DNA from 4 places in the Micromonospora sp. WMMB482 genome. Region 2 is predicted to be linked to each of the others. Evidence: riboswitches for the same ligand, from Rfam matches in the RefSeq annotation. Region 2 holds a riboswitch; each other region holds the start of a gene.
The links. A riboswitch is a leader RNA that binds a small molecule or an ion and turns the genes downstream of it on or off. The one in region 2 is predicted to bind cobalamin.
Positions count from the first base shown of each region.

Region 1 (7,671 bases), 690 kb from region 2:
GCCCGGATACAAGCTGCCGCCACTCATGCTCACCGACGAGGAGGCGGTCGCCGTCATGCTCGGGCTCGTGGCCGCCGGCCGGGCCGGGCTGGTCACCGCCGAAGGCGCGGCCACCGAGAGCGCGACCGCGAAGATCCGCCGGGTGCTGCCGGCCGTTCTCGCCCGGCGGATCGATTCGCTGCTGGAGACAGTGGACTTCACCGCACGGGTCCGGAAGCCCGCCCCGGCCGGCATCGAGGCGCTGCTGGTGCTCGCCGACGCGGCCCGACATCAGCAACCGGTGAACATCACGTACACCACCTGGCGCGGCGAGTCCGGCGAGCGCCGGCTCGACCCGTACGGGCTGGTCTTCCACGCCGGCCGGTGGTACGTCACCGGCCACGACCACAACCGCCGGGCCGTACGGACGTTCCGGCTCGACCGGATCGGGACAGCCCGCCCCGCCCCGGGCAGGTTCGACATCCCGGCCGGCTTCGATCCCACCACGCAGGTCCTCACCGGTCTGGCAGCAGTGCCGTACGCGCACGACATCTCCGTGGTGCTGCACACCAGCCTGGAGCAGGCGCAGCGACGGATCCCGCCCTCGGTCGGCACGCTCACCGAGGTTCCCGGCGGAGTACGCCTCACCGCCCGAGCCGAACGGCTCGACGGTGCGGCACAGATGCTCGCCGGGCTCGGCTGGTCGTTCACGATCGACCGACCGGACGAACTCAAGGACGAGGTACGCGCCCTGGCCGCCCGACTGCTCACCGACGCTGACGCTTGAGGCTCGGTAGTGGTAGTCAGAGCCGCCTCGGCCCAGTGCGGATGGCGCGCGGCTGGGTCAGGCCGGCGGATCGTCTCGGAAGAGAGCTTCCCTCAAGCCTCGGCCTCCCCAGCGGGTGGCGACGAGTTCGGGTCGAGGACGGGTCGGCTCGGGCACCCCTCGGTGCGGTCTGGTGTCGGGCGCAGGACGGTCCCAATCGGCGATCAGCGCGAAAGGATCGGTCACGCGGTCCGGTTCATCCTCACACCGCTCCCGGACAACCATCGCTGGATGGAAGCGCAGTTCCTGCGCCATCCCGCAGTCGTCGGCCCGCGAGGCGACCACGGCCCCGCAGCCTCGACAGGCGACGCAGGGATCCATCCCACCATCGACCAGCAGCCCGTGCGGACACGGTCATGGACGAAGCGTGTCCCGCGTACGTCACCGGGTGAGAGGACGAAGGTGCCGGTGAGCTGATCACGGCCGTAGGCGGCCTCGTCGATCGCGTAGGCACCCGGGTCGAGGAGCGGCGGGTTCACGTGGTGGCAGTCCAGGACCGACCAGTGCGGCGGCGCCGGCAGTTCCACCAACCGGACCGGGACGCTCAGCGTGTTCCCGCAGCCCGCACACCGAAAGCGCTCCACTGCCGCAGTGTGACATCGCAGCCGAGTCACGGCATCCGAGATCGGCCGCGCGATGGTCGGTGGGTGGGGCCCGTCAGTGAGCGTCGCTGCCGGAGTGGCCGAACCTCGGTCACTGAGGACGGTGAACTCACCGCAGCACCCACACGGCGGTACAGCAGGCATGCCCTGGCACGTCGGCGGCGTGGCCCCGGCCATGCCTTCGCTGAGCAGCGGCTCACCCGAAGACGGGTACGGTACGGCGGTGAGCTTTGCCGGGGGAGCTTCGTCGAGTTCAGGTCGGCCCTGAACCATCTCCTGGCCAACCGCGGGGGACGTGGCGATGACTGTTGACTGGAGCCGGCTCACGCACGCGTGGGGCCGGGCGACCGACACCCCAGGGCACCTGGCCGCGCTGGAATCCGGTGACGCCGACGCCCGGGAGGCTGCGCTGTATCACCTCGACATCAAGGTGCTGCACCAGGGTTTCCCGGAGACGGCGACCGCGCCTGCGGTTCGGGCCGTTACCGCGCTGCTCGCCGAGGGACGAGCCCACCCGGACACCGTCGAGCCGCTTCTGGAGTTCCTCGGCGATGCGGCGGTTAGCGTGATCGACCTCGCCGACGACCGCTACTTCACCGAGCTCCTGCCGGACCTCGCCGAAGCCGTGGCCGAGGCGTACCCGGTGGTGCTTCCGCTGCTCGCGGCGTCACCGCCGGGCCGGGCGCTGTTCCGCGCGGAGAATCTTGTGGCGATCGCGCGGATGCGGTCCCTCGCGGGCCGGCGGGAGGAACTGGCGGTGCTCGTCCTGCAGTGGTCGGAGCGAGGCATCGAACCGCAGGCGGAGTGGCTGCACTGCCTCGGCCGACTCGGCGTCGACCTCCGCGACCGGCTCACCGATCCGGACCCGGCGGTCCGCCTGCAGGCCGCGCTGGCTCACGAGGACGACCCGCGCGCCCGTGAGCTGATCCTGGCCGCGCTGGCCTTGCCGCCACCTCCGGGGGTGCACCAGTACGCGCTCGTCGCCGCGGCGATCCGCGTCGCCGCTGACTTCGACGAGATCGCGGCGGCTGCCTGCCGAATGGCTGGCCGGGACAGTTGGGCCGGCTTCGACGACGGCTGGGGCGCGTTGGTGCGGTTCGCGTTCCCCAAGCCGTACGCGAAGCGCCGGCCGCTCACCGAACCGCAACGCGCGCTGGTTCGGGCGCTGGTGACCAACGACCAACTCTGGGATCCGACGAACGGGAGCTGCCGCCTCGTCTTCAAGGAGGCCGGACTACCGAGCACCCGGAGTGCGTGCGGCCGGATCGCCGGGTGAGCGCATGTGGACCTTCCGCAGTCCCCAGGTGATTCTCTTCAGCGACGATCTGACTCGGGCGGCCGCCTTCTACACCCGGCTGGGATTCCGGGAGACCTTCCGGGTACCGACCGACGGCGAACCGGTTCACATCGATCTCGTCCTCGACGGATACAAGATCGGGATCGCCTCGGTGGCCTCCACCCGCGAGGACCACGGCTTGGACCCGGTCGCCGAAGGCCAGCGCGTCGCGGTCGTCCTCTGGACCGAAGACACCACAGCGGCTTACGAGGGCCTGGTCGCAGGCGGAGCACCCGCTCTCGCGCCTCCACACGTGTGGCTCGGCCGGTTACTGATCGCGTGGACCGCCGACCCCGACGGCAACCCGATCCAGATCGTTCAATCCCTCTGAGGCTGCCGGCCGCTTGCTGCGATCCGGCATCGCAGGTGGCATACGCACGGTCAGTGCTGCGCAGGTTTCCACCACGCGAGGTTGGCGTCCACCTGGGCCACCGGCTCGATGATCTCCCACGCCTCGGCGATCAGCCCGTCGTCGATCCGCCAGATGTCGACGACCGCGATCTCCGGCCCTGCGTCGGGAAGCCAGCGCCGCGAGTACATCACCACGTGATCGCCGTCGGCCAGCACCTGATGGATCTCGACCTGCATGCCGGCGAGCGGTACCAGCGCGGCGCGAACCGCGGTGAGCCATTCCACCTTGGTCGATGTGGTGGTACCCGGCCTGTGGTGGACGAAGTCATCACTCAGAAACGGTGCGAGCGCATCGACGTCGCCCGTCTCGATCAGTCCTGCCAGCGCCCGTTGGACGATGCTCTTGTTCGCCGTGGTCATGGACGCAGTGTTCGCGTGCCCGCTGCGATTGTCGATGAACTCGGATTTCATGGCTTCTCGGTCAACGATGAGTACGCTCCATGAGCGTGCACACGGTCGGGGAACTCCTGCGGCAGTGGCGGCAGCGCCGGGGACTCAGCCAACTGGATCTCGCGATCGCTGCGGACGTCTCGGCTCGTCACGTCAGCCTGGTCGAGACCGGTAAGTCCAAGCCGAGCTCCGACATGATCCTTCGACTCGCGGATCAGCTCCACGTGCCGCTGCGTGATCGCAACCGGCTGCTGCTCGCCGGGGGCTTCGCACCTCGGTACGCCGAGCGGCCGCTCGACCACAACTCACTGGCAGCCGTTCACGACGCCGTCCGGAGGGTGCTCCGCGCCCACGAGCCCTACCCGGCGGTGGTCTTCGATCGCCGGTGGAACATCGTGATGACCAACCGCGCCGTCGACCCGTTCTTCGCGCAGGTGGCTCCGGACCTGCTGCGGCCGCCGGTCAACCTGGTACGGCTGGGACTGGACCCGCGCGGGTTCGGGCGCATGGTCGTCAATCTGGCCGACGTGCGCGCGGTGTTCCGCAGCCGGATCTCACGCCAGCTCGCCACTGCTCCCGACCCTGAGCTCACCGCACTCTACGAAGAGCTGCTGGCGCCCGAACCGGAGGACACGCCGGGCCGGCGGATCGAAACGGACGTCGTGATACCGATGATCCTTCGCGTCGGCGGACGGGAGCTGCGGCTGTTCTCGACCATCACCACATTCGGCACCCCGACGGACATCACGATCGACGAGATCGCGATCGAGTCCTACTACCCGGCCGACGCGGAGAGCGCCGCCTACTTCACGACGTAGCGTGCTGCCTCGGCGACGGGCGCCGGCAACGTCGCCCACGGCAGCCGGGTGTCATGCCCGGCTCAGGCCGAGCGCCTCGTCCACCCGGTCCAGCACCGTCACGTCGTCGTGGCCGACACCGCGCAGCAGGTCGATCGCGGTCGCCCGGATCTGCCCGACGATCATGGTGACCGGCAGCGGCGGATCGGTCCGCAGCAGGCCCGCGGCGAGCCGTACCGCCTCCAGGGCCGCCGCGTCGGCCCGCTGCGCGTGCCGGTCGGCGTCGGCGCCGGTGAGGTCGTGGGCCATGGCCTCACCGGCCGACCGTACGGCGGAGGTCAGCGCGCCGATCGCGGCGGCCAGTTCCGGCGGCGTGGCGGTGTGCCGGCGGGTCAGGGTCACGCCGGCCCGGGCCAGCACCCGGATGTTGCGGGCGGCGTAGTCGAGCTGCCGCAGCGTGGCCTCCACCTCGGCGAGCTTGCCCAGGTGCCGGCGGCGCAGTCCGAGCCGTAGCGTCTCGCCGGTGGCGAGCACGGCGGCCTGCATCTCGGCGACGCAGTCGTCCACCTGCCGCGCCCGGTCCAGCGCGGCGCGGGCGGCGTCCTCGTCGCAGCCCCGCAGCGCCGCGTTGACCCGGTCGAGCAGGTCGGCCAGGTCGGTGTAGCTGCGCCGGGCCTGGGCCACCAGTGGGGCCAGCGGGTCACGGGCGGCCATCAGCTGGCTGGCGGCAAGCGCGACGGCGCCGCCGATGAGCGCGTCGACGAAGCGGAACGGCATCAGCGTCCCGTTCGGCGCGGAGACCACGACCAGGTACATGGCCGAGAGGGTGGCCTGCACGACCAGGGCGCGGCGGGCCCCGATCACCACGAGCGTCGTGGTGGTCAGCAGCAGCACCAGTAGGACCGTCCCGGTGCCCGGACCCAACGCGTACACCAGCAGCTCCGCGACGAGCACGGCGGCCGCCACGGCGAGCAGGATCTCGACGGTCTGCCGCAGCCGTCGCCCGCGGGACTCGCCGAGCACGACGAGCGCGGCGGTCGGCGCGAAGAACGGGTCCGGGTGACGGATCACCACCGCCGCCACGATCCACGCGACCACAGCGGCGGCGGTCAGCTCGACCACCGTCATCCCGTCGCTGCGCAACCGCGCGGCGGCGTCGCGCACCCAGGTCCGCACCGGTGGTACCCCTCTCGCCGGGCAGACCGGGCCCGGCCGCCGATCGATCTTCCGCGAGGAGGGCCACTACCCCGGCTGTGACCTGCTCAATCGCTCGGGTGACGGGCGGCTCGTTCGAGGGCTCGCCGGGTAACTGTCGGCGGCCACGAAGAGCGTGCCGGGCTTCGGGAGCCGCAGGGGCAGCGGCTGATCGCAGGTCCACGACCCTCGCCGACGGCGGCGGGACGTGAGACCGCCGCCTCCGCCGTCCGTCACGGCACGTGTCCGGCTCCTGGCGCATTGACATCGGAGCTGCGGCCACATAAGACTGTCGCGACAACTCAACCAACGCGTGTGCGTGCGGGGGAAGACCGGTCGAAATCCGGCGCTGGCCCGCAACGGTAGGCCGTCCAGTGGACTCTGGGCGGCGAGCCCGAATACCCGTCGTACGCGTGCATCCGCTCCCCACCCGTCGTGGCCCACGGGTCGGAGTCCCTACCGACCCGGCGTTGCCGCGTCGGTAGGGCTTTCGACGACCGCCGGGCCGGAAAGGCGCTTCCGATGGTCGTCCGCCGAAGCCGGCACCGCCTGCTCGCGCTCCTCTGCGGCGCGCTCGCCGCCCTCACCCTCACCACACCAGCCGTCGCCGCACCCGAGCGCGCCGGAGCCACCCGCCCCGAGGCCGCCGCCGGCTGGCTCGCCCGGCAACTCGTCGACGGCGAACGCTTCGAGGCGGTCTTCGACGGTGTCGCCTACCCCGACCAGGGGCTGACCCTCGACGCCGTGTTCGCCTTCGCCGCTGCGGGCGCCGCCGACGACTACGGCGCCGACGCGCTGGCCTGGGTCACCCGGCCGGACGTCCGCGACGGCTACCTCGGCGACGGTGTCTCCGAGGCGTACGCGGGTGCGACAGCCAAGCTCGCGCTCGCCGTGCAGGTGCGCGGCGGCGACCCGGGCGACGTCGGCGGGGTGGACCTGATCGCCCGGCTGCGCTCGCTCCAGACGCCGGCCGGGCGGTTCAGCGACCGGTCCGCGTACGGCGACTACAGCAACGCGTTCAGCCAGTCCTTCGCGGTCCTCGCCTTGGACCGCACCGCGCTGGGTGCGCCTCCTGCGGCGGCCGCCTGGCTGGCCGGCACCCGATGCCCGGACGGCGGCTACCCGCTGCTGCCCGCGCAGCCGGTCTGCGTGTCCGACGTGGACGCCACCGCGCTCGCGACGCAGGCGCTGCGCGCCGCGGGGCGTCGGGCCGACGCCGCCGCAGGGGTGCGCTGGCTGGTGTCCGTTCAGGGCGCCGACGGCGGCTTCACCAACGTCGCCGGCACGCCCAACGCCAACAGCACCGGCCTCGCCGCGCAGGCCCTGCGCGACGGCCATCGGCCGCTGGCCTGGGCGCGCGCCCGGGGGTTCCTCGCCGGTCTCCAGCTCGGCTGCGCCGCCGCACCGGCGGACCGGGGCGCGGTCGACTTCGACGGCGGCGGCTTCGACCCGGCCACCGCACCCCGGGCCACCGCCCAGGCCGTCCTCGGTCTCACCGGGACCGGGTACGCCCGCTTGTCCGCCGCCGGCGCCGAACCCGGCGCACCGGCGCTCGCCTGCCCGTGAACCCTCTCGCCGCTCACCCGATCACAGGAGGACCCGTGTTCCGTCCCCGTTCCACAGTCCGCAACTGGCTGGCCGGTCTGCTGGCCGCCGTCGTGGCGGGCGTCGCGCTTACCGCCGTCGAACCCACGCCCCGGGCGGCGCACGCCGCCGCCTGCGTCGGTACCTCGGGAGTCACCGTGGTCGTCGACTTCGCCGCGCTCGGCGGCGGCGTCCAGGTCGGCTGTGCCCCGGGCGATCCGGCCACCGGGCTGGCCGCGCTGCAGGGCGCCGGCTTCACCGTCACCGGCACCAAGCGGTGGGGGCTGGCCTTCGTCTGCCGGATCAACGGCAAGCCCACCGCCGCGACCGAGCCGTGCGTCAACACCCCGCCGGTCACGGCGTACTGGTCGTACTGGCACGCCCCCAGCGGCGGCTCCTGGTCCTACAGCACCTCGGGGGCGACCAGCTACAACCCCGCGCCGGGCAGCGTGGAGGGCTGGTCCTTCGGCGCCGGCGCCCCGCCGGGCATCGCCGCACCCTGAGCCGCCGGCAGCGGCGTGACCAGCGGCGCACCGGGTGCCGGCCTCCGCT
Region 1 is NZ_JAHOPD010000020.1:4,288,028-4,295,698, forward strand. Features, by position in the region: gene KSK32_RS21390 (YafY family protein) at 1-766, shown strand, start outside; gene KSK32_RS21395 (hypothetical protein) at 1,709-2,683, shown strand; gene KSK32_RS21400 (glyoxalase/bleomycin resistance/extradiol dioxygenase family protein) at 2,688-3,074, shown strand; gene KSK32_RS21405 (nuclear transport factor 2 family protein) at 3,125-3,565, opposite strand; gene KSK32_RS21410 (helix-turn-helix domain-containing protein) at 3,595-4,362, shown strand; gene KSK32_RS21415 (FUSC family protein) at 4,414-5,517, opposite strand; cobalamin riboswitch at 5,814-5,960, shown strand; gene KSK32_RS21420 (peptidase) at 6,058-7,101, shown strand; gene KSK32_RS21425 (hypothetical protein) at 7,137-7,622, shown strand.
Region 1: linked by a shared signal. The riboswitch ahead of KSK32_RS21420 (peptidase) and the one ahead of KSK32_RS24540 (acyl-CoA thioesterase) in region 2 are both predicted to bind cobalamin.

Region 2 (7,671 bases):
AGTCGGTGTCGAACTCGCTGACCGTGCCGGCCAGTTCCGCGAGTGCCTCGTCAGCGCCGGGACGCCCGAAGTCGAGCAGTTCGCGCAGTTGCGGGTGGAGGGTCGCCACGGTGTGCAGGTAATCGCGCAGGACCAGGGACGGAAGGTACGGCCGGCTCATGAACACCTCGGCGCACGCGACAGTATGCCGCCTCGTCAGCGACGTCCCTTCGGCGAACGGATGGCAGACTGTAACACCGCTTCTCGCCGGTTCACCAGCTCGAATACCGGACATTGTGGAAGGTCCGGCACGGGTGCGAGTCCTTACCCGTTCTTTGTCGCCTATTCCGCCACAGCGGTGTGACTGGCGACGATGTGTCGTATTAGATCGATGATTTCCGGCAGATGGTCGGAAAGGAAGAAATGCCCGCCGGGAAACACGTGCCACATCGGCTCGGTGACGCATTCCCGCGCCCACCCCGCGGCCCGGTCCGGGTCCACGTGCTCGTCCCGGTCGCCGAGCAGCACGTGCACCGGCACCTCCAGCGGCGGCTCCTGGTGGTAGGCGTACCGCTCGGACAGCGCGAAGTCGGCCCGTACCCCGGGCAGGATCAGCTCCATCAGGTCGCGGTCGGCCAGCAGCGCGGCCGGCGTCGCCCCGAAGTCCCGCAACGCCTCGACCAGGCCGGCGTCGTCGAGGTCGTGCACGCGCCGCCGTACCAGGCGATTCCGCGGTGCCTCCGCGCCGCCGACCAGCAACGCCAGCGGCGCGGGCGCGCCCCGGCGGCGCAGCTCCCGGGTCACCTCGAACGCCACCAGCGCCCCCAGGCTGTGGCCGACCAGCAGGAACGGCCCGGACGCCCGCTCGGCGACGGCTGTCGCCAGCGCGTCCACCAGCTCCGCGAGGTCGTCCACCGGCGGCTCGTGCAGCCGGGCGCCCCGGCCCGGCATCAGCGCGACCTGCACCGACAGCTCCGGCGCGGCCAGCTCCTGCCACTGCGCGAAGGAGGCGGCCACGCCACCGGCGTACGGGAAGACGAACACCTGGGCGTCACCGGCCGAAGGTCCGGCCGGCCCGAACCAGCGGCTCGCACTCACCTGGGACATGGCCAGGAGCATAGGGCGCGCCGTCGCGGCGGGTGGCCGCCCGGACACCGGTCCGGCACGCCCACGCCGGCACCGGCCGGTGCTACGGTGGACCCCGGGCGAGCCGGACGTGGCCGTCCGAGCACGAAGACCGCACAGGGAGACCAGACATGGCGGGTGACGACGACATCTCCGGGTGAGACCGGACATGTGACCGACCGCAGGCGAGCGCCGTGGTCGTGTCGTCGTACCCCGAGACCGTGTCCCCCGCCGGGCGGCTGAGGTCCGCCCGCCCTCACCTTCGAGGTCGTCTTCCGATGTCCGACTCCTTCATCGTCTGCTCGAACCTGACCTTCTCCTGGCCGGACGACACCCCGGTGTTCCAGGACCTCTCCTTCACCCTCGGCGGCGGCCGGACCGGACTGGTCGCGCCGAACGGCGCCGGCAAGAGCACGCTGCTCAAGCTGATCGCCGGCGAGTACCGCCCGTCCGCCGGGTCGGTAACCGTCGACGGCGTGCTGGGCTACCTCCCGCAGACCCTGCCGCTCGCCGCCGACCTGACAGTGGCCGAGGTCCTGGAGATCGCCCCGCTGATCGCGGCGCTGCACGCCATCGAGTCCGGGGACGCCGACGAGAGGCACTTCACCACCATCGGCAACGACTGGGACATCGAGGAGCGCACCCGCGCCCAGCTCGACCGGCTCGGCTTCGGCGACCTCGCCTTCGATCGCCGCCTGGACACGCTCAGCGGCGGACAGGTGGTCTCCCTCGGCCTGGCGGCGCAACTGCTCAAGCAGCCCGACGTGCTGTTGTTGGACGAGCCCACGAACAACCTCGACCTCGGCGCCCGGCACCGGCTCCACGACGTGCTGGAGCAGTGGCACGGCTGCCTGCTGCTGGTCAGCCACGACCGGGCGCTGCTGGACCGGATGGACCGCATCGCCGAACTCGACCGCGGCGAGATACGGTTCCACGGCGGCAACTTCACCGCGTACGAGGCGGCGGTGCGGGCCGCACAGGAGGTGGCGGAGAAGAACGTCCGCAGCGCCGAGCAGGAGCTCAAGCGGGAGAAGCGGGAGTTGCAGGAGGCCCGCGAGCGGGCGGCCCGGCGAGCCGGGAACGCCGCCCGCAACCTGAAGAACGCGGGCCTGCCGAGGATCGTCGCCGGCGGCATGAAGCGGGACGCCCAGGTGGCCGCGGGCAAGGCGAACGAGATGCACTCGGGACGGGTCGACGGCGCCCGGGCACGGCTCGACGAGGCCGAGCGGGCGCTGCGCGACGAGCAGCGGATCACGGTGGAGCTACCCGCCACGGACGTGCCGGCCGGGCGTACGCTGCTGACCGCCGAACGGGTCCGGGTCCGGCACGGCGAGCGGTCCCTGTTCGCAGGTGACGGCGTCGACCTGACGATCCGGGGCCCGGAGCGGATCGCCCTGCTCGGCGACAACGGTGCGGGCAAGTCCACGCTGCTGCGCCTGATCGACGGCGACCTGGAGCCCGAGACCGGCCGGATCGCCCGCGCCGACGGCCGGATCGCGTACCTGTCGCAGCGGCTGGACCTGCTGGACCTGGACCGTACCGTGGCGGAGAACCTGGCCGTGTTCGCGCCGCAGGCCCCGGATGCGCAGCGGATGAACCTGCTCGCCCGGTTCCTGTTCCGCGGCCCGCGAGCGCACCTGCCGGTGGGCGTGCTCTCCGGCGGTGAGCGGCTGCGCGCCACGCTCGCCTGCGTCCTGGGCGCCGAACCGGCGCCGCAACTCCTGCTGCTCGACGAGCCGACGAACAACCTCGACCTGGTCAGCGTCGCTCAGCTGGAGAGCGCGCTCAACGCCTACCGGGGCGCGCTGCTGGTGGTCAGCCACGACGAACGGTTCCTCGCCGCGATCGACGTCGGCCGCTGGCTGCGCCTGGCGCAGGGACGCCTGGTGGAGACCGGCCCCCCGGACGCCGGCTGACCGACAGGGGCCCGGTCAGACCGCCGGCAGGCGGACGACGAAGCGGCACCCGCCGGTGACGTTGTGCGCGTCGACCCGCCCGCCGTGCGCCTCGACCAGTCCGCGCACGATCGCCAGGCCCAGCCCGCCGCCGGCCGGCGCCGCCTCGTCGGCGCCGGCCGGTGCGGGGGTACGGGCCCGGGTACCCCGGAACGCCACGTCGAAGACCCGGGGCAGGTCCGCCTCCGGAATGCCGCCGCAGGTGTCGGAGACGGCCAGCCACGCGTCGTCGTCGTCCCGGCCGGCGTCGATGCGCACCGTGCCGTCCGGTGGCGTGTACCGCACCGAGTTGACCAGCAGGTTCGTCACGACGCGGGCGAGTTCGGCCTCGGCGGCCCGGACGGTCGGCCAGCCGGTCTCCGGGGCGACGACACGTACCCGCCGGTCGGCGGCCAGCGGCGCGGTGGCGGCGATCGCGTCGGAGACCACGTCGCCGAGCGGGACCGGGGACAGCGCGGGCCGCAGCGCTCCGGCGGTGATCCGGGACAGCTCGAACAGGTCGTCGACCAGCCGCGTCATCCGGTCCGTCTCGACCCGGATCCGGCGGTGGTACTCGGCCACCGCCGCCGGCTCGTCGACCACCCGGTCCTCCAGCGCCTCCGCCATCGCCCGCAGGCCGGCCAGCGGCGTACGCAGGTCGTGCGAGACCCACGCGACCAGCTCACGGCGGCCGGCCTCCAGCTGCCGTTCCCGCTGCCGGGCCTGGTCGGCCCAGACCGCCGCCTGCGCCAGCCGCCGCGCGAACGCCACCCCGACGGCGAGACTGACCGCCGCGGACGCCGCCACCGTCACGAGGACGACCTGGAGGTCGTGCGCGGACAGGAACATGGCCTGGGCGACAGCCGTGACGCCCGCCGTCACCGAGGCGATAGTGACCGCCAGCAGCACCGCGATGTGCGCGAGGATCGACCGGTGACGCACCAGCCGCAGCGCGCCCACAGCGAGCGCGCCGACGGCCGCGCCGGCGAGGAGGGCGTAGAGCCCGATGACCATCAGTTCGTTCACCGGGACGCCTCCGACGGCTCGTACCGGTAGCCGACGCCCCACACGGTGACGATGCGGCGCGGCTGCGCCGGGTGGTCCTCGATCTTCTCCCGCAGACGCCGGACGTGGACGGTGACAGTGGACTGGTCGCCGAAGCGCCAGCCCCACACGCGGTCCAGCAGCTCGGCCCGCGACCAGGCGCGTCCCGGGTTCGCCAGCAGGAACGCGAGCAGGTCGAACTCCCGTACGGTCAGCGACAGCGGACGCCCCCCGCGCTCGGCGACGCGCCGGTCGGTGTCCGCGGTGAGGTCGCCGTCGCACAGCATCCCCGCCGGTCCCCGGTCCGGCGGGGCCGCGCGCCGCAGCACCGACCGGATGCGCAGCACCAGTTCGCGGGGCGAGAACGGCTTGGTCACGTAGTCGTCCGCCCCGACCTCCAGCCCGGCGACCCGGTCGGCCTCGTCCCCGAGCGCGGTCAGCATGACCACAGGCAGGCCGGGCAGGCGGCGACGCAGCCGCCGGCACACCTCGATGCCGTCGAGACCCGGCATCATCAGGTCGAGGACCACCAGGTCGGGTGGCTCCTCCTCGGCCGCGGCGAGCGCGCCGGGCCCGTCGAAGGACAGCCGGACCCGGCAGCCGTCCTGTTCCAGGTACCGCCGGACGACGTCGCTCACCGTCCGGTCGTCGTCGACGACGAGCACATAGCGCCCCATGGGCCCAGACGCTACCCATCGGCGTCCCGGTGCGGCGGCCCGCGGTCGGCCCGTAAGCGGTCGGAAAGATCTTTCCGCCGGGTCGGCGCCTACTGTCGGAGCATGGGCAGAAGACGTGTGGTGTTGTCGGGGCTCGCCGTCGTGGTCGTCACCGGTCTCGCGGTGGGTCTGTACCTGTTCCAGCCGTGGCGGCTGGTGACCGACCGTGAGGTGCGCGAGGCGCTGCCGTCGGTGGCGGAGCCGCAGCCGGCCGGTACTTCCGGCCCGTCGCCCTCCGGTACGGCCGGCCCCTCGGCGACCGGCGCGGCGCCCGCCGACGTGCTCCTCGCCGCCGGTGACTTCGTCACCCACGAGCACGACACGTCCGGCCGGGCGCAGCTGGTCCGCCTCGCCGACGGCCGCCGCCAGCTGCTCCTGCGGGGACTGGACACCTCGGACGGCCCCGACCTGCGGGTGTGGCTCACCGACCGGAAGGTGCTGCCCGGCCGCGCCGGCTGGCAGGTGTTCGACGACGGCCGCTGGGTCGAACTGGGCCGGCTCAAGGGCAACATCGGCGACCAGGCGTACGACATCCCGGCGTCGGTGGACCTGGACGGGTTGCGCAGCGTGTCGATCTGGTGCAAGCGGTTCGCGGTCTCGTTCGGCGCGGCGCCGCTGGCCGGTGTGACGGGATCGGCGCCGGCCTGACGCTGGTGCCGCCGGCCTCGGACGCTGGGCTACGCTGCGGGAAGCGCTGGTTCACCCGGTCGGCGACGGCCGGGTGTCGTAAGAGGGAACCCGGTGGGAATCCGGGACTGCCCCGCAGCGGTGAGCGGGAACGACCGCCGTCAACAGCACTGGGCCACGGCCTGGGAAGCGACGGCCAGTAGGCGACCTCGTGTCCGGCCCGCGAGTCCGAAGACCTGCCCGCGTCGCGCGTACCACCGGTGCGCGCCGCCGTCGACCTCGCGGGTGGGTCGGGCGGGTGACACGCCGTGCGGAGGGCCGTCGGCGGGCCCTCGACGTGCACACCCCGGCCGGTCGGCGGTCCGCTTCTGCGAGGACGGAACCGCACAGTGCCCGACACCATCACGCTCACCGGCCGACCACCGTCGGCCTCGCACCTGACCCTGTCGCAGATCATGGACCAGCACCACACCAACCTGATGGGCACGGTCCACGGCGGGCGCATCCTCAACCTGATCGACTCGGTCGCCGGAGTGGTCGCCGCCCGCCACTCCGACGGCCCGGCAGTCACCGCCGCCATCGACGAGACCGCGTTTCTGCGTGCGGTACGCGTCGGGGACGTGGTGCACGTGGACGCCCGGATCACCTGGGCCGGCCGCAGCTCGATGGAGGTGGCGGTCAAGGTCAGCGCGGACCGGTGGGACCGCGCGGTGCCGCCGGTGGACGTGGCCACCGCGCATCTGGTGATGGTGGCGGTGGACGACGAGGGGCAGCCCCGGCCGGTGCCGCCGCTGCACACCGAGACCGAGGGCGACCGGCGGCGCTACCGGGAGGCGCAGATCCGGCGCGAGCACCGGCTGGCGCTGCGGCGGGCGCTGCTCGACGGCGCCGGGGAGGGCTGAGCGGTGCTCGGACTCTCAGCGGCCACGCTCGCCGGCTATCTGGCCGCCATCGTGGTGCTCATGCTCACCCCGGGGCCGGACATGATGTTCGTGCTCGCCAACGCCACCCGGTACGGCCCGCGGGCGGGCGCGGTGGCCGCGCTCGGGGTCGCCGCCGGGGAGGCGGTGCACGTCGCCGCCGTGGTGGCCGGGCTCGCCACCGTCATCGCCGCGTCTCCGGTGCTGTTCACCGCGATCCGGTGGGCCGGTGCGGCGTACCTGATCGTGCTGGGCCTGCGGGCGCTGCGCGGCACGGGCCGGCCCGGCGCGCGTGCGGACCGGCCGGACGGCGGCGCCGGTCGGGCGTTCCGGCGCGGGCTGCTGACGAACCTGCTCAACCCGAAGATGATCCTGTTCAGTGTGGCGTTCCTGCCGCAGTTCGTCCGGCCCGAGGCGGGCCCGGTGGCGGCGCAACTGGTGCTGCTCGGCGTGCTGTTCGTCGCGGTGCAGCTCGCCGTGGACCTGGCGCTCGGCGTGGGCGCCGGGCGGTTCGCCAGCCGGTGGGGCGACAGCCGCTGGTCGCGGCGCGTCGACCGGCTCTGCGCGGTCGCCTTCGTGGCGCTCGGCGTGCGGCTGGCCGCCGGCTGATCGACTCCGTCACGCCGAGGTGGCGGCATCAGAGGTGCTCCGACCCCGCCACCTCGGCGAACTGGCGATGATCATGACGCCGTCTCCAGCGGCGACTCCGCCGGCGTGCCGGGCAGGGCCGGCCGCTCTCGGTCCAGGTGCAGGCGCAGCAGCACCCAGCCCAGCGACACGCCGCCGATGAACACGTACGCGGGCTGGGTGCCGAACGTGTCCCAGCAGGTGTGCAGCGTGACGGCGGCGGCGAAGGTGAGCAGGAACGCCGCCAGCTTCCGGCCGCCGGGGGCGGCGGCGAACGTGAACAACGCGGCGGCGGTCAGCCCGGTCCAGGCCAGGTGCGCGGCAGGCGCGGTGAGACCGCGTACCAGCAGCGTCTGCTCGACCGCGCCGAGACTGCCCTGCGACCCGACGAACGCGGCGAACGCGTAGCCCATGGTCTCCAGCGCGGCGAACCCGGCGCCGGAGGCCACGCCGATCACCAGCCCCTGCGCCGGGGACGGGTGCCGCCGCCACAGCAGCAGGATGCCGGCCGGCACGATCAGCTTGGCGGTCTCCTCGGCCAGCCCGACGAGCGCCATCGGCAGGACGCCGAGGCGGTGCAGTGTGCCGTACTCCAGCCAGCCGGCGGCGACCACGCCGATCACGCCGCCGAGCAGCGCGGCGACGCCGACGACGGAGCCGGGGACCGGGCGGCGCGCCGGCCTCCCCTGGGCGAAGGTC
Region 2 is NZ_JAHOPD010000020.1:4,976,379-4,984,049, reverse strand. Features, by position in the region: gene KSK32_RS24570 (class I SAM-dependent methyltransferase) at 1-160, opposite strand, end outside; gene KSK32_RS24565 (thioesterase II family protein) at 322-1,086, opposite strand; gene abc-f (ribosomal protection-like ABC-F family protein) at 1,383-3,020, shown strand; gene KSK32_RS24555 (sensor histidine kinase KdpD) at 3,036-4,052, opposite strand; gene KSK32_RS24550 (response regulator transcription factor) at 4,061-4,759, opposite strand; gene KSK32_RS24545 (DM13 domain-containing protein) at 4,862-5,446, shown strand; cobalamin riboswitch at 5,477-5,684, shown strand; gene KSK32_RS24540 (acyl-CoA thioesterase) at 5,815-6,327, shown strand; gene KSK32_RS24535 (LysE family translocator) at 6,331-6,954, shown strand; gene KSK32_RS24530 (PrsW family intramembrane metalloprotease) at 7,026-7,671, opposite strand, start outside.

Region 3 (7,671 bases), 140 kb from region 2:
TCGTAGACGTTCCACAGGGGGCAGGTGCCGCCGGTGTGGGAGAACGGAAACCCGGTGGCGGACTGGCGTTTGGACATGTTGCCGGCCCGGTCGACCCGGACGAAGGAGAACGGCACCCCGCGGGCGCGAGGGCGCTGGAGTGTGCTGAGCCGGTGGCACACCGGCTCCCAGCCCATCGCGAAGTGCTGGGTGAGCAGGTCGATGTCGTATCTGCGCTGCTCCGCGGCGGCCAGGAACCGCTCGTAGGGCAGGATCAACGCGGCGGCGAAGTAGTTGGCCAGGCCGACCCGGGTGAGGATCTGGGTCTGCGTGTCGTCGAAGCGCTCCTGCTCGACGATCTCGTCGATCACGTCGGCGTACTCCAGCAGCGCGATCTGCGCCGCCATCCGCATCGCCTCCTGCCCGGCCCGCAACGACGCCGACAGGTGCAGGGTGCGGGTCTGCGGGCGGTAACGGTGCAGCTCGTCGCCGAGCGCGAGGGCGTCGTCGTGGCGTACGCGCACGCCGTGCCGGTCGGCCAGCCGGTCCTGCAGCATGGCGCGGACCTCGCCCCGGCGCAGCCCGACCGTTCCGGCCAGCCGCTCGGCGGCCTCGTCGAGTTCCGGTACGTAGTTCTGCCGCCGGTAGAAGAACTCGGTCACCCGGTCGTGCGGACTGCGGCCCGCCGTCTCGCGGTCGCCGAGCAGCTCGGCGAGTTGCTCGTCGGCCTGCCGGTAGCGGCGGTGCAGGTCGATGACCGACTCGGCGACCTCGGGCAGCCGGGTGGCGAGTTCGGTGAGGTCGGCGACGCCGACCCGGCCGGACAGCGCCTCCCGTAACCCGGCGACCAGACGTGGGGTGTCCCGCGGGGCGAACACGGTCGGGTCGACGCCGAACACCTCGGTGATGCGCATGAGCACCGGCACCGTCAGCGGCCGGGTGTCGTGCTCGATCTGGTTGAGGTAGCTCGGCGAGATGGCCAGCAGCCGCGCCAGGTGGGACTGGCTCAGCCCGCGTTCCTCCCGTAGCCGGCGCAGCCGGGCGCCGGCGAACGTCTTGCTGATCGCCGTCACCTCCCGCTGCTCGTGCCGCCGGTGCTTAACAGGCTGCGAATATATCTGTTCGCAACTTCGCAAACCACCGCCGGAAATTCCCAGAACTTGGCTGATTCCGTCTCTCGCCCCGGTCACCGGGCCCGTGTGACCGTGGGCGCCACACCGGCCCGGCTCACGTCCTCCGCCGCCGGCCACCACAGAAGGGACACGTCATGCCGAACGCCGTCGAGCAGTTGCGTACCGAGTGGGAGACCGCCCCCCGCTGGCGAGGGGTGCGGCGCAGCTACCGCCCCGAGGACGTGATCCGCCTGCGCGGCGCGATCCAGGAGGAACACACCCTGGCCCGCCACGGCGCGGACCGGCTGTGGCGGCTGCTGCACACCGAGGACTACGTCCACGCGCTGGGCGCGCTCACCGGCAACCAGGCGGTGCAGATGGTCCGCGCCGGCCTGAAGGCGATCTACCTGTCCGGCTGGCAGGTGGCCGCGGACGCCAACCTGGCCGGGCACACCTACCCCGACCAGAGCCTGTACCCCGCCAACTCGGTCCCGGCGGTGGTTCGCCGGATCAACAACGCGCTGCTGCGCGCCGCGCAGATCACGACCGCCGAGGGGGACACCGACGCGACCCGGTGGCTGGCGCCGATCGTCGCCGACGCCGAGGCCGGGTTCGGCGGCCCGCTCAACGCCTACGAGCTGATGACCGCGATGATCGCGGCCGGCGCCGCCGGGGTGCACTGGGAGGACCAGCTCGCCGCCGAGAAGAAGTGCGGCCACCTCGGCGGGAAGGTCCTGGTCCCGACCGGCCAGCACATCCGTACCCTCGAAGCGGCTCGGCTGGCCGCGGACGTGGCCGGCGTGCCGACGGTGGTCGTCGCCCGCACCGACGCACAGGCGGCCACCCTGCTCACCACGGACGTGGACGAGCGGGACCAGCCGTTCGTCACCGGCGAGCGCACCGCCGAAGGCTTCTACCGGGTCCGCGACGGCATCGAGCCGTGCATCGCCCGGGGCCTGGCCTACGCGCCGCACGCCGACCTGCTGTGGATGGAGACCAGCACCCCGGACCTGGAGGTCGCCCGCCGGTTCGCCGAGGCGATCAAGGCCGAGTACCCGGACCAGATGCTGTCCTACAACTGCTCGCCGTCGTTCAACTGGCGCAAGCACCTCGACGACGCGACGATCGCCAAGTTCCAGCGGGAGCTGGGCCACATGGGATACAAGTTCCAGTTCATCACCCTGGCCGGTTTCCACGCGCTCAACCACTCGATGTTCGATCTGGCCAGCGGCTACGCCACCGAGGGCATGTCCGCGTACGTCGCGTTGCAGGAGCGGGAGTTCGCCGCCGAGGCGGCCGGTTACACAGCGGTCAAGCACCAGCGGGAGGTCGGCACCGGCTACTTCGACCTGATCAGCACCGTGCTCAACCCGGCGGCCGAGACCACTGCGCTGCGCGGCTCCACCGAGGAGGAGCAGTTCGCATGAGACACCAGATCATCGGTCCGGTGGCCGAACGGTTCGACGAGGTCCTCACCCCCGGGGCGCTGGAGTTCCTGGTGGCGCTGGACAGCGAGTTCGCCGCCCGCCGCGTGGCCCTGCTGGACACCCGCCGCGCCCGGCGCGACCGGTACGCGACCGGTCAACTGCCCGACTTCCTGCCGGAGACCGCCGCGATCCGCGCCGATCCCACCTGGCGGGTCGCGCCACCCGCGCCCGGTCTGCTCGACCGGCGGGTCGAGATCACCGGGCCCACCGACCGCAAGATGACTGTCAACGCGCTCAACTCGGGGGCGCAGGTGTGGCTCGCCGACTTCGAGGACGCCACGGCCCCCACCTGGCACAACGTCGTCTCCGGACAGCTCAACCTGATCGACGCGCTGGACCGGCGGATCGACTTCACCGACGCGCGCGGCAAGCGGTACGCCCTCGGCGACGACCTGGCCACGATCGTGGTCCGGCCGCGCGGCTGGCACCTGGTGGAGAAGGGCGTCGTGGTGGACGGGCGCCCGATCTCCGCCAGCCTCTTCGACTTCGGCCTGTACCTGTTCCACTGCGCCCGCCGGCAGCTCGACATCGGCGCCGGCCCCTACTTCTACCTGCCGAAGCTGGAGGGCCACCGCGAGGCGCGGCTGTGGAACGACGTGTTCGTCTTCGCCCAGCGGTACCTCGACCTGCCCCAGGGCACCATCCGGGCCACCACGCTGATCGAGACGATCACGGCCGCGTTCGAGATGGAGGAGATCCTCTACGAGCTGCGGGAGCACTCGGCAGGGCTCAACGCCGGGCGCTGGGACTACATCTTCAGCATCATCAAGAACTTCGGGCAGTGGCCGGACTTCGTCCTGCCGGACCGCTCCGAGGTCACCATGACGGTGCCGTTCATGCGCGCGTACACCGAACTGCTGGTCGCGACCTGCCACCGGCGCGGCGCGCACGCGATCGGCGGGATGGCCGCGGTCATCCCCAGCCGCGACGCCGAGGTCAACGAGACGGCGCTACGCCGGGTGCGCGCGGACAAGCGGCGGGAGGCAGGCGACGGATTCGACGGCTCCTGGGTCGCGCACCCGGGCCTGGTCGACGTGTGCCGGGATGAGTTCGACGCGGTGCTGGGCGACCGCCCGAACCAGCTCGACCGGCTTCGCGACGACGTCGACGTCACCGCCACCGACCTGCTCGCCGTCGACAAGACCCCGGGCCAGGTCACCGCCGCCGGGCTGCAGTCCGACATCGCGGTCGCGCTGCGCTACGTCGACGCCTGGCTCGCCGGCACCGGCGCGGTGGCGCTGTGGAACCTGATGGAGGACGCGGCGACCGCCGAGATCGCCCGCTGCCAGGTCTGGCAGTGGCTGCACCACCGCACCCCGTTGGCCGGCGGCGGCTGCGTCACCGAGGACCTCGTCCGGTCGGTCCTCGCCGAGGAACTGGCCGCGCTGACCGCCGGCCGCGGCGACGCCGACCGCGAGCGCGCCGGACAGGCGGCGCGGATCGTCGAGGACACCGCGCTCGGCGAGGACCTGCCGGCGTTCTTCACCACCGGCGCGTACGCCCGGCACCTCGCACCGCGGGGACAGGTGGCGACGGCCGGCTGACCGGCGGGACGCCGCGGCCGGGAGGGATGTGACAGAGCCCTCCCGGCCGTGCCACAGCCCGCCGGTCCCGTCACCGGGGTGCCCTACGATGGCCCACGGTGCTGGTTCGCGCGGGCTTTGACGGTCCGGGCGTCGCAAGAGGGAATCCGGTGCGAATCCGGAACTGCCCCGCAGCGGTGAGTGGGAACGACCGCCGTCACACGCACTGGACGCCCTCGGCGCCCGGGAAGCGACGGCCACTAGGAGATCGGCACTGTCCGATCACGCCCGCGAGTCCGAAGACCTGCCTGCACCGCGTGCGTGACCACGCACGCCGCCGACGGCCTCGCGGGAGGGCCAGGGCGAGGCGGGCGACCAGTCACCCGACCCTGCCGTCACCTTTCCCCGGACCGCCGGTGAGCCGTACCGGACCTCGAGGGAAGGATCCCAGGCAGATGACGTTCTCGACCGCGCCCGGCTACGGGTTCGCCGATGCCTGGCATGCGGTGGCCGGCGGCGAGCCGGAGTACACCGGCCCGCTCGACCCGGACGTGTCACGAATGCTGGCCTCCTACATCGGCCCGGGTGAGACCGTGCTCGACATCGCCGCCGACGATTTCGCGGCGGTGGCCGCCCGGGCCGGCGCCCACGTCACGGTCGTCGACCCGTCGCCGGGACGCCTCGCCCGGGTGGCGGACGACGCCCGGCGCTACGGCGTCACAGTCGAAACGGTACGCGCGCTCTGGCCGCACACGGCACTCCCGCACCACGACGTGGTGGTGAGCGTCGGGACGCTGCGCCGGCACCACGACCTGCCGGCCGCGTTGCGCGCCATGGTGCTGCACGCCGGCCGGTTGCTGCTCTGTGCCGACGAGGCCGGCGCCCCCGCGCCGCACGAGCAGGTCCTGACGGCGCTGCTCGGCGCGCCGGTGACCCGGCCGGTGCCACGGCACCTGCTCATCGCCGGAACGCTCGCCGAACTGGGCCTGACCGCCGACGTGCGGACGGTGACCGCGGTCCGCGGCGTCACCGGGGCCGACGAGGCCGAACTGGCCGCGCGGGTGGCCGGGCGGACGCTGCCCGGGCCACTGGCCGCGCGACTGCTGGACCTGCTCGCGCCGATGCTCAGCCGGACTCCGTCCGGCCACTGGCAGTACCGCTACCCGGCGCAGCTGGGTCTGGTGGTGTGCCCGGTGTGACGGCCGGGTCGGCGAAACCGGCCAGCAACCGCTCGGCGGCGAGAGCCGGGGTGAGCGTGCCGGCAAGGACGTCTCGCTCGACCTGCGGGGTGAGGGCCCGCACGGTGGGATGGGCGCGGAGGCGGTCGAGCAGTTCGGCGCGCACCGTCGCCCAGACCCAGCCGAGCTGCTGTCGTCGGCGCCGCTCGGCCAGCTCGCCGGAGGCGGCCAGTATGTCCTGGTGGTGGCGGATCTGCTGCCACACCTCGTCGAGGCCGGTCTCCTCAAGGGCGCTGCACGTGACCACGGGGGTCTGCCAGCCGCCCTCCGGATGCAGCAGGCGAAGCGCGCCGGCCAGTTCCCGGGCGGCCCGGCGGGCGTCGGTCGCGTGCGGTCCGTCGGCCTTGTTGACCGCGATCACGTCGGCGAGTTCCAGCACGCCCTTCTTGATCCCCTGCAGTTGGTCGCCGGTGCGGGCCAGGGTGAGCAGCAGGAACGAGTCGACCATCTCGGCGACAGTGGTCTCGGACTGGCCGACGCCGACGGTCTCGACCAGAACCACGTCGTAGCCGGCGGCCTCCACCACCACGATCGCCTCCCGGGTGGCCTTCGCGACGCCGCCGAGCGTCCCGGCCGTCGGCGAGGGCCGCACGAACGCGGCCGGGTCGACGGCGAGGCGGGCCATGCGGGTCTTGTCGCCGAGGATGCTCCCGCCGGTGCGGGTGGACGACGGGTCGACCGCGAGCACCGCCACCCGGTGCCCGTCGCCGGTCAGGCGGCAGCCGAGCGCGTCGACGAACGTGGACTTGCCGACTCCGGGCACCCCGGTGATGCCGACGCGACGGGCGCCACCGGCGTGCGGGGTGAGCGCTGCCAGCAGCCGCTGGGCCGACGCCCGATGATCGGGCCGGGTGGACTCGACCAGAGTGATGGCCCGGGCGATCCACGCCCGGGAGCCCGCGCGCACCCCGTCGACGTACGCCTGCACCGGCGGGGTGCGCATCGCGGCGCCGCTCACGCCGAACTTCCCTTCGTGCGCGACTGCGGGGCTCGCAACACCGGCTCACTCCTCGCGCTCACGCCGAACTTCCCTTGGTGCGCGACTGCGGGGCTCGCAACACCGGCTCACTCCTCGCGCTCACGCCGAACTTCCCTTGGTGCGCGACTGCGGGGCTCGCAACACCGGCTCACTCCTCGCGCTCACGCCGAACTTCCCTTGGTGCGCGACTGCGGGGCTCGCAACACCGGCTCACTCCTCGCGCTCACGCGGGGTGGCCGAGCCGCCGGGACAGCTCGGCGAGCAGCTCCCGGGCGGCCTCGGCGATGACGGTGCCGGGCGGGAAGATGGCCGCCGCGCCGGCCGCGCGCAACGCGTCGAAGTCCTGCGGCGGGATCACACCCCCTACGATGATCATGACGTCGTCGCGGTCCAGCGCCGCCAGCTCGTCGCGCAGCGCCGGCACCAGCGTGAGATGACCGGCGGCAAGGCTGGACACGCCGACGATGTGCACGTCGGCCTCGACCGCCTGCCGGGCCACCTCGGCCGGGGTCTGGAACAGCGGACCCACGTCGACGTCGAAGCCGAGGTCGGCGAACGCGGTGGCGATGACCTTCTGGCCGCGGTCGTGGCCGTCCTGCCCCATCTTGGCCACCAGGATGCGCGGTTGGCGGCCCTCGGCGACGGCGAACGCGGCGGTGGCGGCGCGGACGCTCTCGATCGCGGACACCGAGCCGGCCTCGTCCCGGTACACCCCCGAGATGGTACGGATCTGCGCGGCGTGCCGCCCGTACACCTTCTCCAGCGCGTCGGAGATCTCCCCCACCGTGGCTTTCGCCCGTGCGGCGTCGACCGCCAGGGCGAGCAGGTTGCCGTCCAGGCCGGGCCCCCGGGTGCCGTCGAGCGCGGCGCCGGCCGCCCGGGTCAACGTCTCCAGCGCGGCGGCGCAGGTCCGCTCGTCGCGCTCCGCGCGTAGCCGGCGCAGCTTCTCCACCTGCTGTGCGCGTACCGACCGGTTGTCGACCTTGAGCACGTCGATCGGCTCGTCCGCGTCCGGGCGGTACTTGTTGACTCCGATCACCGGCTGCCGGCCGGAGTCGATGCGCGCCTGGGTCCGCGCGGCGGCCTCCTCGACCCGCAACTTGGGGATGCCCTCGTCGATGGCCCGGGCCATCCCGCCGGCCGCCTCCACCTCGGTGATGTGCTGCCAGGCGCGGGCGGCCAGATCGTGGGTGAGCCGCTCCACGTAGGCGCTGCCGCCCCACGGGTCGATCACCCGCGTGGTGCCCGACTCCTGCTGAAGCACGAGCTGGGTGTTGCGGGCGATCCGCGCGGAGAAGTCGGTCGGCAGCGCGAGCGCCTCGTCCAGCGCGTTGGTGTGCAGCGACTGGGTAT
Region 3 is NZ_JAHOPD010000020.1:4,841,308-4,848,978, reverse strand. Features, by position in the region: gene KSK32_RS23990 (short-chain fatty acyl-CoA regulator family protein) at 1-1,052, opposite strand, end outside; gene aceA (isocitrate lyase) at 1,247-2,518, shown strand; gene aceB (malate synthase A) at 2,515-4,122, shown strand; cobalamin riboswitch at 4,208-4,428, shown strand; gene KSK32_RS23975 (class I SAM-dependent methyltransferase) at 4,557-5,300, shown strand; gene meaB (methylmalonyl Co-A mutase-associated GTPase MeaB) at 5,227-6,297, opposite strand; gene scpA (methylmalonyl-CoA mutase) at 6,542-7,671, opposite strand, start outside.
Region 3: linked by a shared signal. The riboswitch ahead of KSK32_RS23975 (class I SAM-dependent methyltransferase) and the one ahead of KSK32_RS24540 (acyl-CoA thioesterase) in region 2 are both predicted to bind cobalamin.

Region 4 (7,671 bases), 140 kb from region 2:
CGTTACTACCTCCGTAAGGCGGTGCACTACCTGACCGCAGTGGCGCTGCTCTTCGCGCTGGCGCTGCTGTGGCGGCCGTTCGCCGGACGGGTCGCCGTGGTCTTCGGTCTGCTCGCCGCCGGCCTCGCGCTGGCCATGCAGGAGGTCATCGGCGCGTTCGCCGGGTGGATCAGTATCCTCACCGGCCGGCAGTTCCGCGTCGGTGACCGGATCCAGATGTGCGGGGTACGCGGTGACGTCCTTGACATCACCCCACTGCGTACCCGGATCTTGGAGAGCGGCTCCTCCTCGGACCCGGAATCCTGGATCCGCGGCCGTCAGTACACCGGGCGGGTGGTGTCACTGTCGAACCGCTTCGTGTTCACGGCGCCGGTGTTCAACAGCAGCACCGTGCTGGATCATCTGTGGGAGGAACTGACCCTGCCCGTGCCGTACGAGGCGGACTGGCACCTGGCGGAGCGGATCCTGTGCGAGGAGGCGGAGAGCATCTCCTCGACGGTCGAGGCGCGCCGCGCCATCGAGCAGATGCGCCGCCGCTACCCGGTCGCCGACGCCGAGGTCGACCCCCGCGTCTTCGTCCGCGCCACCCCCAACTGGGTCGAGTTGTCCGCCCGGTTCGTGGTGCCGGTACGCGCCGCCCGCCAGGTCAAGGATCAGGTCACCCGGCGGGTGCTGGACCGCTTCGCCGACAGTGGCATCCGGGTGGCGTCGGTGACGCAGGACATCACCATCCACCCGCCTCAGGCAACCGAAACCGTCGCCGTGGCCCCGGGTGACCGCCGATGACCCGTTGACGGGGTCGTGGCGCGCGAACGTTGCGGGTGCGCGGTGACATGACGTCACGCACCGGACCGTCCATCGACGTTCATCCAACGGATCGATGTGCGTAAGCTCGGCCCGATCAGATCTGGGAACCTACCGAGGAGGTTCCATGGATCGTCGAGCGATGTTGCGGGCCACTGTTGTCGGTGCGGGCGCTGTCGCCCTGCCGTTCACGGCGTGGTCGGCGGCGTACGGAGCACCCGCGCAGAACGCCGCTGGGCCCTACGGCGGGCTTCGGTCCGCCGACGCCAACGGCATCCAGTTGCCGGCCGGCTTCACCAGTTCGATCGTCGCGCGTTCCCGGCAGACGGTGCCGGGGACGTCGTACACCTGGCACGACGCTCCGGACGGCGGCGCGGTGTTCCCGAACGGCTCCGGCTGGATCTACGTGTCGAACTCCGAGGTGTCGGCCGGTGCCGGCGGCGGCGCCTCACGCCTCGTCTTCAACTCCAGCGGTGCCGTGGTCGGGGCGTCGCGGATCCTGTCCGGCACCAACAACAACTGCGCCGGCGGGAAGACGCCGTGGAACACCTGGCTCTCCTGCGAGGAGGTGTCCCGGGGCCGGGTCTTCGAGACGTACCCGCTGGGCGGGACCGCTGTGGCGCGTCCCGCGATGGGCCGGTTCAAGCACGAGGCGGCCGCGGCCGACCCGGTCCGCCGGGTCGTCTACCTGACCGAGGACGAGAGCGACGGCAAGTTCTACCGGTTCGTGCCGACCACCTGGGGCGACCTCTCTGCCGGAACCCTCCAGGTCCTCCGCGCCGGTACGGCCACCTCCGGCACGTTCACCTGGGCCACGGTGCCCGACCCGGACGGCTCGCCCACGCCGACCCGGCGGCAGGTGTCCGGCGCGAAGACCTTCAACGGTGGCGAGGGCTGTCACTACGCGGACGACACCGTCTGGTTCACCACGAAGGGCGACAACCGCGTGTGGCAGGTCAACCTGGCCGCCGGTACGTACGAGCTCGCCTACGACGACAGCCTGGTCACCTCCGGTGCCGCACCGCTGACCGGCGTCGACAACATCACCGGGTCGACGGCCGGTGACCTGTACGTCGCCGAGGACGGCGGCAACATGGAGATCTGCATGATCACGCCGGACGACAAGATCTCCGTCTTCCTGCGGATCACCGGGCAGAGCGGCTCGGAGATCACGGGACCGGCGTTCACCCCGGCCGGGGACCGGCTGTACTTCTCGTCGCAACGCGGCACGACCGGCTCGTCCTCCGGCGGCATCACCTACTGCGTCACCGGTCCGTTCCGCCGATGACGGGTTCCCGGCCGCGCTGACCCGCACGGGCCCCGGGTGGCCGTTCGTGACGGCCACCCGGAGCCGTTGTCAGCCCTGCCGTACCTCGGCCGCGGCGGCGACGAGGTGTCGCAGGGACGCCTCGACCTCGGGGTAGGTGCGGGTCTTCAGGCCACAGTCGGGGTTGACCCAGAGCCGGCGGGCGGGGACCGCGGCGACGGCGCGGCGCAGCGCGTCGACGACCTCGTCGTGGGGCGGTACGCGGGGGGAGTGGATGTCCCAGACGCCGGGTCCGACACCGCGCCGGTACCCGATCGCGGCGAGGTCGTCGAGGATCTCCATCTTGGAGCGTGACGCCTCGATGCTGGTCACGTCGGCGTCGAGGGCGTCGATGGCGGTGATGACCTCGCCGAACTCGGAGTAGCAGAGGTGGGTGTGGATCTGGGTGTCGTCGGAGACGCCGCTGGTGGCCAGCCGGAACGCGCCGACCGCCCAGTCGAGGTAGGTCTGCTGCTGGTCGCGGCGTAACGGCAGGGTCTCCCTTAGCGCGGGTTCGTCGACCTGGATGACGCGGATACCGGCGGTCTCCAGGTCGCGGCACTCGTCGCGCAGGGCGAGGGCGACCTGGTCGGCGGTGTCGGCGAGTGGCTGGTCGTCGCGGACGAAGGACCAGGCGAGGATGGTGACCGGGCCGGTGAGCATGCCTTTGACGGGTTTGCCGGTCAGCGACTGGGCGTAGGTGGACCAGGCGACGGTCATGGGTGCCCGGCGGGCCACGTCACCGAAGATGACGGGCGGGCGCACGCATCTGGTGCCGTAGGACTGCACCCAGCCGTGGTCCGTGGCGGCGAACCCGTCGAGCTGCTCGCCGAAGTACTGGACCATGTCGTTGCGTTCCGGCTCGCCGTGCACGAGCACGTCCAGGCCCAGGTCCTCCTGCAGCCGGATGACGTGGGCGACCTCGGTGCGCATCCGATCGGTGTAGCCGGCGTCGTCGAGGGTGCCGGCCCGGTGCGCGGCGCGTGCCGCGCGCAGCTCGGCGGTCTGGGGGAACGAGCCGATCGTGGTGGTGGGCAGGTCGGGCAGGCCGAGGCGGCGCTGCTGGCGGTCGGCGCGCTGGGCGTAGTCGCCGCGTTGCCGGTCGTCGGGGCGTAGCGCGGTGAGGCGTCCGCGGATGTCGTCGTGGCGCCACGACGCCGGTGCGGCCGGCAGCGGCGCGGGCAGGGTCGTCGTGCCGTCGCGCAGCGCGCGGCCGAGCAGGACCACCTCGTCGACCTTCTGGCGGGCGAACGCCAGCCGGCCGGCCAGCCGCGGGTCCAGGCGGGTCTCGGCGGCCAGGTCCACGGGTACGTGCAGCAGCGAGCAGGACGTGGACACCGAGACGTGGTCGGCCAGCGCGGCGACGGTGGCCCCGGCGGCGATGGCGGCGCGTAGATCCGTACGCCAGACGTTGCGGCCGTCGACCAGCCCGGCGACGATAGTCTTCCCGCCCAGCGGGCCGGCGGCGGCGAGCCGGTCCAGGTTCTCCCGCCCGGCGACCAGGTCGACGCCGACTGCCTCGACCGGGGTGTCGAGCAGCGCGGGCAGGGCGTCGCCCAGGTGGCCGAAGTAGCTGGCGACGAAGATCCGCGGCCGGTCCGCCAGGTCGCCGAGGCGGCGGTAGGCGCGGCGGAGGCCGTCGATCTCGGCCGGGGAGCGGTCGGCGACGTAGGCGGGCTCGTCGAGTTGCACCCACGGCACGCCGGCTCCGGCGAGCGCGGTGAGGATCTCCGCGTAGGTGTCGACGAGGTCGTCGAGGCGGGCGAACGGGTCGGCGCCCTTGGCCAGCAGCAGGAACGTGGCCGGCCCCACCAGCACCGGGCGGGTGGTGATACCCAGGTTCCGGGCCTCGGTGTACTCGCTGAGCGCCTTGGCGGGGTGGGCGGTGAAGGCGGTGTCGGCGTCGATCTCCGGGACCAGGTAGTGGTAGTTGGTGTCGAACCACTTGGTCAGCTCCAGCGCCGGTTCGGCGTCGACGCCGCGGGCCATGGCGAAGTAGGTGTCGAGTTCGTCGAGGCCGAGGCGGGTGAACCGCTGCGGGATCGCACCGAGGGCGACGGCGGTGTCGAGCATGTGGTCGTAGTAGGAGAAGGTGTTGGACGGGATGGCGTCCAGGCGCGCGTCGCGCAGCGTCCGCCACACCTGCGCCCGCAGCCCGGCGGCGGTCTCGTGCAGGGTGGCGGCGTCCAGCGCGCCGGCCCAGTAGGCCTCGACCGCCTTCTTCAGCTCGCGGTGCGCGCCGATGCGGGGGTAGCCGAGTACGGTGCTCTGCCCGAATGAGGTTGTCACTGTGGTCCTTCCCTCGAGGTGCCTGGCGGCCACGCGGGAAAGGGAAGGCGGGGTACGGCTGTCGCGTACCGGCTTTCCGCCCTGGCCCTCCCGAGAGGCCGCCGACGGCGCGCACCGGCGGTACGCGCAGTGCGGGCAGGTCTTCGGACTCGCGGGCATGACACCAGGTCGCCTACTGGCCGTCGCTTCCCGGACCTCGCGGTCCAGTGCTTCGTTGACGGCGGTCGTTCCCACTCACCGCTGCGGGGCAGTCCCGGTCTCCCACCGGGTTCCCTCTTACGGCGCCTCACCCGCGCGGCGGGAGAGGCACACCAGCACCGCCCAGGATCGTACGACGCCGATTCGCGGCACGCGGGGTGATGTCCGAGGCGCGGGACGCGGGCCGGAACAACCATGGTCGCCGATCGACGGACGCTGCCCCGGCAGCGCAGTTGATGTCGTCACATCCCGGTCCGGTCCGAGCCGGCGGCCTTTACCATCCCGGCATGACGGTGCCGTCAGAGACGTTATCCCTCGCCGCCGATTTCCCGGCCGCTGGGCGTGAGCAGTGGCAGCGACTCGCCCTGGGGGTGCTGCGCAGGTCCGGGCTCGCGGGCGAGGACACCCCGCTGGACGCGGTCGAGGAGTTGCTGGCTCACCAAGGCTACGACGACGTCACGCTCGCGCCGCTGTACACCGCCGACGATCCGACGCCGACGCCCGCGCCGCCGGGGCTGTTCCCGTATACCCGGGGTGCGCGGGCGGCCGGCGCGGTGCCGGCGGGGTGGGACATCCGGCAGCGGCACGCCGACCCGGACCCGAAGGTCACCGCCGAGGCGGTCGGCGCGGACCTGGAGAACGGGGCCACGTCGCTGTGGCTGGTGCTCGGCGAGGACGGCGTACCGGCGGCCGGGTTGCCGGGCGTGCTGGAGAACGTCTACCTGGATCTGGCCGGGATCGTGCTCGACGCCGGCGCCGCCGCGGTCGACGCGGTGCCGGCGTGGTTCGCGCTGCTCACCGAGCGGCAGGTGCCACCGGCGAAGGTGCGGGGGAACCTCGGTGTGGATCCGCTCGGATGGCGGGCGCGCACCGGACGGCGGTGGGAGGGGCCGGCGGACGAGTGGGCCCGCCGCTGCGCCGAGGGTTTCCCGGGACTGCGGTCGATGACGGTCGATGCGACGGTGTTCCACGACGCGGGCGCCTCGGACGCGCAGGAACTCGGCTGCGCGGTCGCCGCCGGCGTGGCGTACCTGCGGGACCTCACGGCCGCCGGGTTGAGCGTGCCGGCCGCGTTCGGGCAGCTGGAGTTCCGGTACTCGGCGACCGCGGACCAGTTCGCCACGATCGCGAAGTTGCGGGCGGGCCGCCGGCTGTGGGCGCGGGTGGCGCAGGTGTGCGGGGTGCCGGAGCACGGTGCGCAACGTCAGCACGCGGTCACGTCCACCGCGATGATGACCGCCCGCGATCCGTGGGTGAACATGCTGCGTACCACGCTGGCCTGTTTCGCCGCCGGTGTGGGCGGCGCGGAGGCGGTGACCGTGCAGCCGTTCGACCACTGCCTGGGACTGCCGGACGGTTTCGCCAGGCGGATCGCCCGCAACACCCAGTCGCTGCTGCTGGAGGAGGCGAACGTGGGCCGGGTGGTCGACCCGTCGGGCGGCTCGTGGTTCGTCGAGCGGTACACCGAGGATCTGGCCCGGGCGGCGTGGGCGTGGTTCACCGAGATCGAGCGTGCCGGTGGGATGGCGGCGGCGCTGGACGGCGGCCTGGTCGCGGACCGGTTGGCCGAGACCTGGCAGCGGCGTGCCGACAACCTGGCGCACCGCCGGGATCCACTGACCGGGGCCAGCGAGTTCCCGCACCTCGGGGAGCGGTTGCCGGCCCGTCCGCCCGCACCGGCGCCGCCGGGTGGCGGGTTGCCCCGGCGCCGGTACGCGCAGGCGTACGAGACGTTGCGGGACCGCGCCGACGCCCACGCAGCGGCCACCGGCGCCCGGCCCACGGTCTTCCTGGCCACCCTCGGCCCGGCGGCGGCGCACAACGCCCGCGCCGGGTTCGCCGCGAACCTCTTCGCCGCCGGCGGGATCGACACGGCGCGACCACCGGTCGGGGACGACGACCCGGCGCGGCTGGCCGCCGAGTTCGCCGCCAGCGGCGCCCGGGTGGCCTGCCTGTGCTCCACGGACCGGCTCTACGGGGAGTCGGCGGAGACGGTGGCGCGGGCGTTGGGCGACGCGGGCGCAAAGCGGGTGTGGCTGGCCGGCAGACCGGCCGGTCACACGGGCGTGCACGGATACCTGTTCGCGGGCTGCGACGCGGTCGCGGTGCTGGAGACGACACTGAACGACCTGGGGGTGGCGTGATGGGCGTGGGGATCCCGGACTTCTCCGGCGTCGAGCTGGGCGCTCCGGCCACCGCCCACAGCGCCGACCTGGGCCGTTGGCGCGATGCGGTACGCGCCGAGACCGGCGCGGACCCGCAGACGCTGACCTGGCAGACCCCGGAGGGCATCGACGTCGCCCCGCTGTACACCGCGGCTGACCGGGCCGGACTGGACTTCCTCGGCACCTACCCGGGCGTCGCCCCGTACCTGCGCGGCCCGTACCCCACCATGTACACCACCCAGCCGTGGACGATCCGCCAGTACGCGGGTTTCTCCACCGCGGAGGAGTCGAACGCGTTCTACCGGCGCAATCTGGCCGCCGGGCAGAAGGGACTGTCGGTCGCCTTCGACCTGCCGACGCACCGCGGCTACGACTCCGACCACCCCCGCGTCGGCGGGGACGTGGGCATGGCGGGGGTGGCGATCGACTCGATCTACGACATGCGGCAGCTGTTCGACGGCATCCCGCTGGACCGGATGAGCGTGTCCATGACGATGAACGGCGCGGTGCTGCCGGTGCTGGCGCTCTACATCGTCGCGGCCGAGGAGCAGGGGGTGGCGCCGGAGCAGCTCTCCGGCACCATCCAGAACGACATCCTCAAGGAGTTCATGGTCCGCAATACCTACATCTATCCGCCGCAGCCGTCGATGCGGATCATCTCCGACATCTTCGCGTTCACCTCCGCGCGGATGCCCCGGTTCAACTCGATCTCCATCTCCGGCTACCACATCCAGGAAGCCGGGGCGACCGCCGACCTGGAGTTGGCCTACACGCTCGCCGACGGGGTGGAGTACCTGCGGGCCGGACGGGACGCGGGGCTGGACATCGACGCGTTCGCGCCTCGGCTGTCCTTCTTCTGGGCGATCGGGATGAACTTCTTCATGGAGGTGGCGAAGCTGCGGGCGGCGC
Region 4 is NZ_JAHOPD010000020.1:4,833,475-4,841,145, forward strand. Features, by position in the region: gene KSK32_RS23945 (mechanosensitive ion channel family protein) at 1-786, shown strand, start outside; gene KSK32_RS23950 (alkaline phosphatase PhoX) at 932-2,092, shown strand; gene metE (5-methyltetrahydropteroyltriglutamate--homocysteine S-methyltransferase) at 2,162-4,399, opposite strand; cobalamin riboswitch at 4,516-4,708, opposite strand; gene KSK32_RS23960 (methylmalonyl-CoA mutase family protein) at 4,885-6,741, shown strand; gene scpA (methylmalonyl-CoA mutase) at 6,741-7,671, shown strand, end outside.
Region 4: linked by a shared signal. The riboswitch ahead of metE (5-methyltetrahydropteroyltriglutamate--homocysteine S-methyltransferase) and the one ahead of KSK32_RS24540 (acyl-CoA thioesterase) in region 2 are both predicted to bind cobalamin.